Regions from separate parts of the Micromonospora sp. NPDC049107 genome, predicted to be linked through region 3. Evidence: riboswitches for the same ligand, from Rfam matches in the RefSeq annotation. Region 3 holds a riboswitch; each other region holds the start of a gene.
The links. Region 3 has a riboswitch for cyclic di-AMP ahead of AB0B55_RS15120 (hypothetical protein). Riboswitches for the same ligand answer to the same signal wherever they lie in the genome.
Positions count from the first base shown of each region.

Region 1: linked by a shared signal. The riboswitch ahead of AB0B55_RS10790 (C39 family peptidase) and the one ahead of AB0B55_RS15120 (hypothetical protein) in region 3 are both predicted to bind cyclic di-AMP.
Region 2: linked by a shared signal. The riboswitch ahead of AB0B55_RS12275 (NlpC/P60 family protein) and the one ahead of AB0B55_RS15120 (hypothetical protein) in region 3 are both predicted to bind cyclic di-AMP.

Region 1 covers NZ_JBEZEC010000003.1:552,515-557,006, reverse strand. The annotation lists gene AB0B55_RS10800 (CDP-glycerol glycerophosphotransferase family protein) at 1-665, shown strand, start outside; gene AB0B55_RS10795 (alpha/beta hydrolase) at 670-1,416, opposite strand; gene AB0B55_RS10790 (C39 family peptidase) at 1,551-2,399, opposite strand; cyclic di-AMP (ydaO/yuaA leader) riboswitch at 2,633-2,773, opposite strand; gene AB0B55_RS10785 (hypothetical protein) at 3,059-3,829, opposite strand; gene AB0B55_RS10780 (hypothetical protein) at 4,007-4,492, opposite strand, start outside.
Region 2 covers NZ_JBEZEC010000004.1:238,487-242,978, forward strand. The annotation lists gene AB0B55_RS12260 (zinc metalloprotease) at 1-159, shown strand, start outside; gene AB0B55_RS12265 (pyridoxamine 5'-phosphate oxidase family protein) at 233-781, opposite strand; gene dcd (dCTP deaminase) at 859-1,437, shown strand; gene AB0B55_RS12275 (NlpC/P60 family protein) at 1,509-2,549, opposite strand; cyclic di-AMP (ydaO/yuaA leader) riboswitch at 2,562-2,697, opposite strand; gene AB0B55_RS12280 (N-acetylmuramoyl-L-alanine amidase) at 2,933-4,492, shown strand, end outside.
Region 3 covers NZ_JBEZEC010000005.1:306,229-310,720, forward strand. The annotation lists gene AB0B55_RS15110 (copper-translocating P-type ATPase) at 1-320, opposite strand, end outside; gene AB0B55_RS15115 (YibE/F family protein) at 633-1,991, shown strand; cyclic di-AMP (ydaO/yuaA leader) riboswitch at 2,158-2,289, shown strand; gene AB0B55_RS15120 (hypothetical protein) at 2,293-3,315, shown strand; gene AB0B55_RS15125 (carbonic anhydrase) at 3,375-4,082, opposite strand; gene AB0B55_RS15130 (MarR family winged helix-turn-helix transcriptional regulator) at 4,243-4,492, shown strand, end outside.

The DNA of each region.
Region 1 (4,492 bases), on a different contig from region 3:
GTCCCCAGGTCGAGTCGATCGAGGTGCGCCAGGAGCCGACGCGGGGCCTCGCGCACCCGACGGTGCTCTACACCCCGACCTGGACCGGGCACCACGCCGACGCCGACTACTGCTCGCTGCCGGTGGCCGAGGAGCTGCTGCGGCGGCTGCTGGGGCGCGGCGCGACGGTGATCCTGCGGGCGCATCCGTACACGACGCAGAACCCGGCGTCGGCACGCCAGTTGGGCCGGCTCACCGAACTGCTGGCCGTCGACCGCGCCCGCACCGGCCGGCAGCACGTGTTCGGCGCGGCCGCCCGGGAGCTGAGCCTGACCGAGTGCGTCAACCGCTCGGACGCGCTGGTCTCCGACGTCTCCGGGGTGATCTCCGACTACCTCTACTCCGGCAAGCCGTACGCCGTCACCGACATGGGTGACGAGGGCGACCGGTTCACCGAGCGCTTTCCACTGGCCGGCTCGGGCTACGTGCTGCGGCGCGACATGTCCAACGTGGACGCCGTGCTCACGGCCCTGCTGGACACCGACCCGCTGGCCGATGCCCGCTGGGTCACCCGCCGCCGCTACCTGGGCGACTTCCCGGCCGAGTCGTACGCCGAGGGTTTCCTGACCGCCGCCCGCCGCGAGCTGACCTCGGCCCGGGAACTACCCGCGCCCGCAGCCGCCTGACCGGTCAGCGGTACGGCTCCAGCAACGCCAGCACGGCCGCCGGATCCTCCAGGTGCGCGTTGTGCCCGAGACCGGACAGCGTGGCGACCGGTACGCCGTACTCCTTGAGCTGCGCGTCCGTGACCATCGGGTCGTGCTCCCCGCGGGCCAGCACCACCGGCACGTCGGTCGCCGCGAGCAGCGCGGCCAGATCGGGCGCGCCGACGGCGAACGCGGCGTTGTCCATCGCGAGCCGCCACCGGCCGTCGACCTGACGCAGACCGGCGTCGACCATCGGGTGGTCCGGGAGGACCAGACCGGTGAGGCCGGCGACCCGCAGATAGCGGCGGGCGGCCTCGGTGCGGCTGGTGAACCAGCCCACCGGGCGGGCGGCGAGGTCCGCGGCGCGGGCCAGCTCGGCCGGCGCCCAGACGGCCTTGATGCCCAAGCCCACCACCGCGTCCACCGGCAGACCGGCGGCGCGGGCCGCCAGCGCCAGGCCGACCACGCCACCGAGCGAGTGCCCGAGCACGACGATGCGGTCGTCGGAGGCCAGGCCCTGCGCGACCCGCTGGGCGAAACCCTCGAAGGAGTACGACGACAGCGGCGCCGACCAACCGTGACCGGCGAGATCGGGCGCCAGCCACCGGCCGGGCCAGTGCTGCTCCAGAAGTGGCGCCCAGGGCAGCCACACGTCACCCGTCGCCCCCATGCCGTGCAGCAGCAACAGGATCGGCTCACGGCCGGCTTGGCCGCCCGATTCATCCACCACGGCCGCAGTCTCCCACGGTTCGTGGCCCGGTACGAGAGCCGTTCACCCGCGTCGGGCCCCGACCTGGGAACGCCGCGGGCGCCGGCCCCTCGTGGGAGACGGCGCCCGCGGCGTCGTGGGGTGTCGCGCGTTGGTCAGGCGGAGTAACCCCGGGTGGCGATCCAGTTCGCCAGGTCGATCGTGGTGATCCAGTAGGCCGGGTCGGCGGCGTTCGCCGAGTCGGCAATCCGCACCGTACGGCCGTTGTCCTTGTAGCCGACGACGGCGATGTAGTGCCCACCGCCGTAGGAGTGGTAGCCGCCCTCGGTGTCGACGGCGTCGCCGGCGACGTTGGCCACCACGCCGCGGCCATCGGTGATGGCCTTGACGACGTCGGCCTGAAGGCGGTCCATCTGGGCCGGGCTGGGCGTGCCCGCGAACATGCGGGTGCGGTACGGGGAGCCCTTCACCTCGGCGTTGAGCACCCGGGTGGTGTCCTCGGCCGAGTTGGTGCCCATCTCGGTGGTGCCCAGTTCGGCGCCGAGCTCCTCCTGGGTGCGGTCGATGCCGCTGGCGCTGAGCGCGTTGCGGGTGGCCGCCGGGCCACAGTTGTAGTAGGTGTTCTGCGCCTCGTAGTCGTAGTCGAGCACCTTCGTCGCGGGCGGCTTCGGCGGCGTCGGCTTCCGGGTGACGTCCGGGTTGCTCGTGGCCTTCGCGGCGGGGGACGCGGCGCTGGTGGCCGGGGCGGCGGTGCTCGGCGCGACGCTCGCCGACGGAGCTGCGGACCGGAGTTCGCCACGGGAGGCGACGGTGTCACTGCGCATCTCGGCGACCGTGGTCGGGGTGCGCGAGCCGGCCGGGGCGTCGTCGGTGCCGGCGACCAGAGCGCCGGCGGTGGTGGCGATCGCGAGGGCCGCGGCGGAGGCGGCGACGATCTGGTACGGGCGCTCGGTCGCGAGGCGACGGAGCTGGCGCTTCAGGGTGTGCTTCACGAGGTCCTCCACGGTTCACAGGGAGAGCGGCACACCGGGGCTCGACCGGCATCCGGGCAGGCGTCAGCGCGCGGGCGGTGGCCCGCGGATGATGAGCCGCTCAGGGGAACGCCCGGCGCGGCCGGGCGGGAAGTGCGGTGACCCGGGGGGTCAGCTCACCGTCACGAGGCGGATGAGCGGGGACACCGCGTCGCCGTGGAGGCGGCGGAACAACAAGGGGGTCGAGGGGTGCTGCACGAGGATGGAACTCCTTCCGTCACCGCCTACCGGGTTAGCTGACGGATTCGGGCGGGAAGATCGCCCTACCGCGGGCCGTGGCTCGCGGATTCACCCCGGACTTACTGTGGGTCCCCGGTTCGTTGATCACGATTGAGCGGGTCGGCGCGGCGTCGCCTCCTGCGATCGGTAACCGCACCGGACGGGACGACAGTACTGGCCGGTACGCACTCTGCCAAGCCGCGCCCACCTGCGTAAACATCGATTGGCCCAGCAATTTCTGCGCGTTCTGCCGCTGACGTGACTCGATGGGACAACGGGTTCCGCCGGCACCTGTGGGCGACAACCGGACAGGTGGCCGACAACGCGGCCACAATCGCGGGCGCAATGGCCGCCGATGATGCCCGCCGCCCGATTTCCGCCGCCGGTGACCCGCCTCACATAACGGATCGGGCTCAACCGGCCCGGGCCGGACGCCAGCGTGCCACGAGGGCCGTACGCGACGGCCGCGTCGCGGTGCGCCGGGAGAACGCCGGGCTCGGCCGCGACCGGACCGCCGCCACGTACGCCTCCTCGGCGAGGACGCGCGCCGACTCGGCGGCCACCTCGGCGTCCCGCCAGGACGACCGCTCCCGCTCGGCGGCCGTCCGGTGCTCGGCCAGCCTCGCGTCACGGATCGCCCGGATGAGCAGCGTCTCCTGCTCGACCGGGTGCCGGCGGGGGTCCCAGCCGCGCCGGTGCCCGAACACGTCGCCGAGCTGAGCCATGGTCAACTCCCCCCGCCAGTGCGCCGCCATGGCGGCACGGTGCAGATAGCGCTCCCGGGCCGCGTACTCGGCGGGGGTGTGCGGGGTACGCGGTGTCGGCAACGCCCCGGCACCGGCGACCCGACGGGCGGCCGTGTCCGCCTCGTCGTACGCCGTCCAGGCCCGCTGCGCCTCGTCCTGAGCGACCAGCCAGTCAGCGCGCCGCCGTCGGGCGGTCCGCGCGGCCCGGGCGGCGGCCACGGCCACCTCCTCGGCGTACCGGCGCAGGTCGGCCATCTCGGCGACGGCCATCTCGCGGGCGGTGGGTGTCGGCGGCGTGGGGTCGGCCGCGGGCGAGTCCCGCTCCGGACGGGCCACCAGAACGGCGAGGACCGTCAGCGCCAGCAGGAACAGGGCCGACCAGATGGCGGCGGCCTGGGGCACCTCGGTCAGGAACTGGTAGAAGACGACGGTTTCCATGATCGACACCTCGGCATGAGCACGTAAGCGATGGGATGCCGCACGGGCGGGTGCGGGCGGTGTGTCGTCAGGTGTGGTGACTGGCGTTCGGTCTGGCGGCGTCGCCGGTGGTGGAGATCTCGGCGCGCCACACTCCGGCGCTCGCGGGACGGCGTGCCGCCCCGGTGACTGACCCCGCTAGGCCGGCGGGGCGCGGGGGGCCCGGCTGGCCGAGCCGGCGGCGCGGAGGGGCCGCTGCGAGCCCGTGCGCGTCGAGGTCACGCCCGCCAATGGGCGGGGCAACGCGTCCGAACCACCGTGCCGGGCGGGCTGCGGGTCGACCGACCGCGCGGAGGCGTCAGCGCCAAGCTCTGCGGCTCGTACCCCGCCGACCCTGCGGGTGACGGCGCGGTCGGTGACGGCGCGGTCGGTGCCGGCGCGGTCGGTGCCGGCGCGGTCGGTGGCGGCGCGGTCGGTGGCGGCCGAGCCGGTGGCGGCGCGGTCGGTGAGGACGGTGGAGAGGGCCGCGGTCGACGGTCCGAGCGGCTCCGCGAGGGCGAGCGACCCGATGATGGGCGGCGGGGCCGCGGCGGTCGATGCCGGCAGCAGCGCCGGGGCCGCGCCCAGGGCGAGCGACAGCACGGCGAGGCTGGTCAGCACCCGTGCCGCCCAGCGCGCCACCCA
Region 2 (4,492 bases), on a different contig from region 3:
GCGTACGAGTGCCCGACCGGCCGGAACACCTGCTCGGCGGCCGGCCTGGACCCGATCACCAACTTCATGGACTACACCTACGACTCGTGCATGTACCAGTTCACCGCGGGTCAGGCGAGCCGCATGCTGACCGCGTGGAACGCGTACCGCGCGGCCTAGCTCCACGCGTACACCAGGTGCCGGCTCCGTCACGACGGAGCCGGCACCGGCGTCTCTGCCCCCAGGGCCGTGGTCAGGCGGCCGTGCACTGAACGTCGCGGCTGCGGCGGGTCGGGCGCGTCTGCGGTACGGCCGCGGGCGCGGCCGCCGCGGGCGGGGTCTGCGGATCGAGCCAGACCTGGACGGCCGGACGCCCCACGGCGATGCCCAGGCCGTGCTGGTCACGACGGGTCAGCATCGCCACGTCGACGGTGAACTCGAACAGCCGCCAGTCGGCCCGCGGCTCGGCCCGAGCGCTCTGCGCCAGCCGGGCCACCCGGACCGGATCGGTGACCGGCCAGGCGTGACCCGCCACGTACGCCTCGTCGTCGCTCTCCTCCGGAGGGAACGAATGCAGCGCGTATCGGCCGTCCCGTTCGAGGTCCCGGCGCTTCGGCGAGTCGATGATGAAGCAGAACAGACCCTCGTCGGTGATGACCGGGGAGACCGGATGGACCCGGGGCCCACCGTCGGCACGGACCGTGGCCAGATAGCCGAAGCCCGGCCCGTACTGCTGCAGGAGAACGCGGATGCCGTCGGCGAGGCGGGGCTCGTCGACGGCGAAATCGGACCAGGAAGCCATGCGAGCATTCTATCGAACAAATGTACGAGGAGCGACCTCGACACGCTGGTCACCGCCCACCTCGCTATGGTGGTCCGATGCTGCTCTCCGACCGTGACCTGGTCTCCGAGATCAAGGCCGGCACGCTGGGCCTGGAGCCGTTCGAGCCCACCCTGGTCCAACCCTCCAGCATCGACGTACGACTCGACCGGCTGTTCCGGGTCTTCAACAACCATCTCTACACCCACATCGACCCGGCCATGCAGCAGGACGACCTGACCTCGGTGGTCGAGGTGCCCGACGGCGAGCCGTTCGTGCTGCACCCGGGAGAGTTCGTGCTCGCCTCGACGCTGGAGGTGATCTCGCTCGGCGACCAGCTCGCCGGCCGACTGGAGGGGAAGAGTTCGCTGGGCCGCCTCGGCCTGCTCACCCACTCCACCGCCGGGTTCATCGACCCGGGCTTCTCCGGGCACGTCACGCTGGAGCTGTCCAACGTGGCGAACCTGCCGATCACCCTCTGGCCGGGCATGAAGATCGGTCAGCTCTGCATCTTCCGACTCTCGTCGCCCGCCGAACACCCGTACGGCTCGGTGGTCTACGGCTCGCGTTACCAGGGTCAGCGAGGCCCGACGCCCAGTCGCTCCTGGCAGAACTGGCGTGCCTGGCCGACGCGCTGATCCGCCCTTGCGATGTAAGGAAGGGCCCCCTTCTATACCTGAGGCGTTAGAAGGGGGCCCTTCCTTACACCTCAGCCGGGGCGACCGTAGCTGTGGATGGGCCCGTCGTCGACCTTCTTCATCTTGACGGGCACGCCGGCCTGGGAGGCGTGCACCACCCAGCCGTCGCCGACGTACATGCCGACGTGGTGGATGTCGCTGTAGTAGAAGACCAGGTCACCGGGGCGCAGGTCGCCCTTGCTGACGTTCTTGGTCACCCGGCTCTGCGCGGCGGCGTTGTGCGGCAGCGACACACCGGCCTTCGCCCAGGCGGCCAGCATCAGCCCGGAGCAGTCGTACGAGTTCGGACCCTCGGCGCCCCACACGTACGGCTTGCCGATCTGGGCGCAGGCGAACTTGACCGCGATGCCGGCACCGCCACCCGGGTAGCTGGCCGGGCAGGGCGCGGGACGCAGCGAACCGCCGCCGCCGTTGCCGTACACCTTGAGGCGCAGCTTCTGTAGCCGGTCGATCTCCTCGTTGATCTGCTTCTTCTTCGCCGCCAACTGGGCCTCGGTGCGGGTCAGCTGGACCACCATCTCGTCCAGCGGCGCCTTCTGCCGGGCCAGCTCGTTGCGCAGGTCGGCGACCTGGCGGACGTCCTCCTGCTGGTTGTGGGCGAAGCGGTCGAGCATTTCGAGCTGACCGACCATCTCACTGGGCGACCGGCTGCCGAGCATCGTGTTGACGGTCGACAGGTTTTCACCCATGTACGCGCGGACGGCCAGCGCGCTGACCTTGTCCATCGCGGCGTCGACCTGGCGCTCCAGCGGCGCGATGCGGGCGGCGAGCGTGTCGGCCTGCTTGCGCTTGAGGGCCAGGTCGGCTCGGGTGGCGTTGTGCCGCTCGATGATCGGTTCGAGCTTGTTCCAGTCGTCGTCGATCTGCCGTTCGATCTCGGCGACGGACGGGTCGGCGTGGGCCACCGTGGCGCTACCGGTCAGGACGACGGCGACGCCGACCAGGGCGGCGAGGGCGGTGGTGAAGCGGGACCAGCGTGGACGCGGCACGATCGACGTCGGGTCGGCCGAGGCCGACCGTCCGGACGACGGCCGCGGGGCTTGGAGGGCCACCGGGTTCCGTACTCCTTCTTCCTGACCGCCTACCGGGTTAGCTGACGGGTTCGGGCGGGAAGTGGGCGCCCTACCGCAGGAACTGCGGATTCACCCCGAGGAACCTGGGTCCCCGGCTCGCTCGCGAGCGACTCGGCGGTGTCGGTCCGTTACCGCCCGGGGTGGGCAGACCTGCTACCGGGCCGACGAATGACCAGAGTAGAGACGGCCGTTACCGATCCGCAACCCGTGCGGCCGTGACACTCCGTACCGATTGCGGCGGGCCATCGAGCGGACGTGAAGATTTCCTTCCGTACGTTTCGAAACATGGAAAGGTATTGACGCGGGCTCCCGAGCAGGACGAAGGTGACGGCACCGACACCAGTTCACATGTAGGGGGTTCGATGAAACGTCCGACCCTGCTCGCCGTCGCGCTCGTCACCGCCACGGCGGCCGTGCCGCTGTCCGCCGGCCCGGCCACCGCGGCCCCCGCCGCCGACCGCCAGCAGCAGTACGCCGCCGCGGCGACCGAGTACGGCGTACCCATCGACGTACTACTCGGCGTCTCCTACCTGGAGTCCCGCTGGGACAGCAATGCCGGCACGCCGAGCACCAGCGGCGGCTACGGCCCGATGCACCTGACCGACGCCCGGCACGTGACCGCCCTGCCCCGGGGCGGTCACCACGACGCCCCGGGAGAGGATCCGCGCGGCGACGAGTCCCGTCGTCCTCTCGCACCGGCGCCCGCCCCCGGCAACGCGCCGCCCAGCGCCGCGCTGCAGACCGTGGACGCCGCCGCCGCGCTCACCGGCGCCACCGCCGAGGCGCTGCGCACCGACCCGACGACGAACCTCCGGGGTGGGGCGGCGCTGCTGGCCGCGTACCAACGGGAGGTCGGCGCCCCGGTCGGAGTCGGCACCGACCCGGGCACCTGGTACGGCGCGGTGGCCCGCTATGCCGGCGCGGACAGCGCCGATGCCGCGGCGGCCTTCGCCGACGAGGTCTTCACCACGATCGGCGCGGGCGAGACGCGGGTGACCGACGACGGCCAGCGGGTCACGCTGCCGGCCCGGGCGGTACGACCCGAGCGGTCCTGGCTGGACCGACTGGGGCTGCGGCGACTCGCCCGCCCGGACGGGTTGGAGTGCCCGAGCACCGTGTCCTGTGAGTGGATCCCGGCACCCTACGCGGCGTTCGGCGACGGCGACTACGGCAACCACGACCTGTCCGACCGGCCCGCCCGGCAGAAGATCGAGTACATCGTCATCCACGACACCGAGGCGAGTTGGGCGACCACCCTGCAACTCGTCCAGGACCCAACCTACGTGAGCTGGCACTACTCGCTGCGCTCGGTGGACGGGCACATCGCCCAGCACGTCCGCACCAAGGACGTCGCCTGGCACGCCGGCAACTGGTACGTCAACGCCAAGTCGATCGGGCTGGAACACGAGGGCTTCGCCGCGCAGGGCACCTGGTACACGGAGGCGATGTACCGCACGTCGGCGAAGCTGGTGCGGCACCTCGCGCTGCGGCTGGGCATCCCGCTGGACCGCCAGCACATCATCGGCCACGACAACGTGCCCGGCACCACGGCGGCGACGGTCCGCGGGATGCACTGGGACCCCGGGCCGTACTGGGACTGGACGCACTACTTCGACCTGCTGCACGCCCCACGGCTGGACACCGGCAGCCCGGCCACCGGGCTGGTCCGGATCGACCCCGACTACGCGACAAACCAGCCGGCGTTCACCGGATGCGTCACCCCCGGGACGCCGTGCGCGCCCCGCGGCTCCTCGTCGGTGGTGCTACGCACCGCGCCGGCTCCGGACGCGCCACTGGTCAACGACATCGCGCTGCGCCCCGACGGCACCCCGAACACGATGGACGTGTCGGACCACGGTGCCCGCGCGTCCGCCGGCCAGACGTACGCGCTGGCCGGTCGACAGGGCGACTGGACGGCCATC
Region 3 (4,492 bases):
GCGACCAGCAGCATCATGCCCGGCGCGCGGTCCCGGATCTCACGTACCGCGCCGACCAGGAACGGCCAGCCACCCCAGAGGAACACCACCGAACCGAGCACCGGCCCCACCCAGGAGCGACCCGGCGCGTCCAGCCGGAGCCCGAGCCGGTCCACCACCAGGTCACTGGTCAGCACCACCGGCACGGTGAGCACCAGACAGACCCAGAACCGCCGACGGAACAGGGCCGGGTCGTGCCCGGCGTGCTTGTCGTGCCCGGCGTGCTTGTCGTGCCCGGCGTGCTTGTCGTGCTGTCGGTGCTCGGTGGGTGGCTCAGGCATGACTCCACCATCCGCCGCGCCCGGGGCGGTGTCAGCGGTTCGACTCCCCCGACACGTCCGCACGACCTGCGACCCCCCGCCGCGCTGGTTAGCATCGTCCAGCGATGACCCACCGGATCCCGCCGCCGAGACGGGCGACGGCGCCGCCACGGCGCGGCCCCGTACGGCGCCGACCCGACCACTTCATCACTCTCCGTGATTGCCGGGTCGTCAGGCGGCGAACCGACGCGCTCGTGCCCGCGTTCGTCCGGCGGAACTGAACCGCAGAGGCCGCCGGCACGTACCCCGCACCGGATCGTTGGGAGTCTCGCATTGGGTTCCGACCACAGCCATTCCGCTCGACCCGCCCCGCCCCGGGTACGACGGATCCTCATCGCGACGGTGGTGCCGCTCTTCGTGGCCACCGTCGTCGCCGCCGTGGTGCTGTGGCCACGGGACGGCGCACCGAAGAGCGGCGGTGGGGCGGATCTGCCGCGCCACCACGGCACGGTGACCCGGGTGGTGACCGAACCGTGCCCACCCTCGACGAGCCCGGAGGGCACGCCGAGCGGCGGGCCGTGCGGCACGGTGGACGTACTCCTCGAAGACGGGCCGCGCGCCGACCGGCAGGTGAGCACGCCCGTCCCCGCCGGCCCCGGAGCGCCTCGGGTCGAGGTGGGCGACGACGTCGTCCTGGTCGAGCTGACCGATCCGACCGATCCCACCCTCAGCACTTGGAACATCGCCGAGCACCAGCGCGGGACGCCACTGGTGTGGCTCGTGGGGGTCTTCGCCGCCGCCATCGTCGCGTTCGGCCGGTGGCGGGGTCTGGCCGCGCTCGCCGGCCTGGCCGCCAGCTTCGCCATCCTGCTCACCTTCGTGTTGCCGGCCATCGGCGCGGGCCGGTCACCGCTGCTGGTGGCGGTGGTCGGCGCGGCCCTGATCATGTTCGTGGTGCTCTACCTGACACACGGGGTGACCGCGCAGACCTCCGTCGCGGTCCTCGGCACCCTGGGCAGCCTGGTGCTCACCGGCGTCCTCGCGACCATCGCCACGGCCGCCACCCAGCTCACCGGCTTCGGCAGCGAGGACGCCACCACGCTCTCGATGTTCCAGGCGGAGGTGGACCTGCGCGGCCTGCTGCTCGCCGGGATCATCATCGGCTCACTCGGGGTACTCGACGACGTGACCGTCACCCAGGCCGCCACCGTCACCGAGCTGGCGAACGCCAACCCCGGGCTGGGTCGACGACAGCTCTACCGGGCCGCCACCCGGGTCGGCCGGGCGCACATCGCCTCCACGGTCAACACCATCGTGCTGGCGTACGCGGGCGCGTCACTGCCGCTGCTGCTTCTGCTCACCGCCGACTCGCGCCCCATCGGGCAGATTCTGACCAGCGAGTTCCTCGCACAGGAAATCGTCCGCAGCGCGGTCGCCACCCTCGGCCTGATCGCCGCCGTACCCCTCACCACCGGGCTGGCCGCGGTGGTGACCGCGGCCGGGTCGACGGCCACGCCCGACGCGGACGCCCCGCCACCGCGCCCCCGCGCGGACCGCGCGGAGGCGCTCGCCGCTCTCAGTTCCCCGCCGACGGATCGGGCCGACCGGCCCGATCCACAGCGGAACACACCCCCATCCACCGCCACCACCGGGTGGCCAGAGCCGAACAGGAGCACGGATACGGCATGGTGACACTCCTCAGCGTGACCGGATCGGGCACCCGCCCTGAGAACCGCGTCACTGGTCACTCAACGCCATGGCGAAATGACGCTTTTAGTCGGCATCAGGACGTAGCTCAGGCGGTGGACTCTCGGGTAACCTCGCTGCCGGTCACCGACGAAGGCGCGCAGCGGCGCCTGCGGTGCCACCGCCCAATCGCCAACCGGCGAGCCGGGGACCCAGGTACCTGGGGTGAATCCGCGACAGCGGTAGGGGCCACTTCCGCCCCGAACCCGTCAGCTAACCCGGTCGGCGGTCGACGGAAGGGAAGATTGTGACGGCACCCCTACGCCGCTGGTTGACGCCCGTGGTGGCCGTGTTCGCCGCGCTGACCGTGCTCGCCGGACCCCTCCCGGCCCACGCCGCCCCGACGACCCCCACACCGTCCGGGCACGAGGAGGACGGCGACGAGCCCAAGCTGCTCACCGACGTCATCGAGCAGACCAACCGGGACTACGTGGCGGCCAAGTCCAAACTGGACAAGTCCAAGAAGCGGCAGGTCGAACTCGCGGCAGAGGTCGACCGGGCGAAGGCCGACCTGGCCGCGCTGGCCCCGCAGGTCGCGCAGATCGCCGCTCAGTCGTACCGGACCGGACGGGTCGGCGCGATCGCGATGCTGCTGGAGGCCGACGCCCCGGACTCGTTCGTCCAGCGGGCCGCGGCGCTCGACGAGATGAACATGGTCAACGAAAAGAAGCTCGCCGAGGTCAACGCGGTGAAGTCCCGCGCCGAGGAGGCCAAGCTGGCCCTCGACACCGAGGTCCGGGAGCAGCAGAAGCAGACCGCGCTGATGGCGAAGGACAAGCGCGACGCGGACAAGGCGCTCGCGCTGGTCGGCGGCAAGGGCTTCACCGGCGGTCTGGTGGACGCCACCTCCCCGGTCGCCCGGATCGGCCCGGGTCGCACCGCCGACGGCGACTGGAAGCCCCAGTCGTGCAGCGAGAAGGACCCGACCACCTCCGGCTGCGTCACGCCGCGCACGCTGCACGCGTACAAGGAGGTCAAGCGGGCCGGGTTCAACCGGTTCGTGGGCTGCCACCGCAACGGTGGACCGTACGAGCACCCGAAGGGTCGCGCCTGTGACTGGTCGTTGCAGAAGAGCGGCTTCAGCCCGTGGCACAACGACGACACCCGGATGTACGGCAACAACGTGGCCGCGTTCCTCATCCGCAACGCCGACCGGCTCGGCATCTACTACGTGATCTGGAACCGGCAGATCTGGTTCCCGGCGACCGGCTGGAAGTCGTACAGCGGGCCATCGAACCACACCGACCACGTACACATGTCGCTGCTCTGATCCGACGCTCAACAGTTCGAGGGCCGTCCCGCGTCGAGCGGGGCGGCCCTCGTCGCGTGTCAGGCGGCGGCGGTCGCGGCCGGGTCGTCCGAGGCGTCGCCGGCCGGTACGGGGGTCACGGGTCGCACCGCCCCGGCGGCGAGCCGGTACGACATCCCCACCACCGCGCACCGCCCCCGCGCCACCTCGTCGGCCAGCACGGGCGACTGCCCGAGCAGCGTCTCGACCGTCTGCGCGATGTGGATGTCGACGATGCCGTCGATGTCGTGCACGCCCTCGGCCGTGGCTCGTCGCAGGCTGGGCAGCACCGCGTCGACCACCGCTGGGAGATGTCCCGGGGGCGCGATGCCGGTGGCCGCCGATTCGCGGGCCGCCTGCACGGCGCCGCAGGAGTCGTGCCCGAGCACCACCACCAGCGGAGCACCGAGGACGGCCACCGCGTACTCGACGCTGCCCAGCACCTCTGGCCCGGTGGTGTGCCCGGCGGTCCGGACGACGAAGAGGTCACCCAGCCCCCGGTCGAAGATGATCTCGGCGGCCAGCCGCGAGTCGGAGCAGCCGACGATCACCGCGAAGGGGTGCTGCCCGTCCGCCACGGCGGCCCGGTGCCCGGCATCCTGGTTGGGGTGGCGCGGCTCTCCGGCGACGAAGCGACGGTTGCCAGAGACCAGCTCGGCGTACGCTCGGGCCGGCTCGGTGGCGACCGGCGCCTGCTCGACGGTCCGCTGCGTGCCCGGCTGCCCGCCGGGCGTACCGGAACGGCTCATCCCCGCACCTCGTCTCACGCGTTTGACCTGCTCAACGGTCTTTTCAACCGGGCCGGCGGCGGGCGCTGGCTCGCGCTCAACGGTCACACGCACGGCAAGATGCGTCAAGATATGCGTGATTTAGATTTCATACGTTGACCCGGAAAGGCGGCCCCCCACGATGGCGAGCACGACGGCCGGAGGCGGCCGGAACTGGACATTTCTTACCAACCACGGCCATGTGCTGCTCGCCATCGCCCGCGACCCCACCGCCCGGCTCCGTGATGTGGCGGCGGAGGTGGGCGTCACCGAGCGGGCCGCCCAGGCCATCGTCGCCGACCTGGAGGCCGAGGGTTACCTGCACCGCACCCGGGTGGGGCGGCGCAACGAGTACACCCTCAACCCCGCCGGCCGGTTCCGGCACCCCGCCG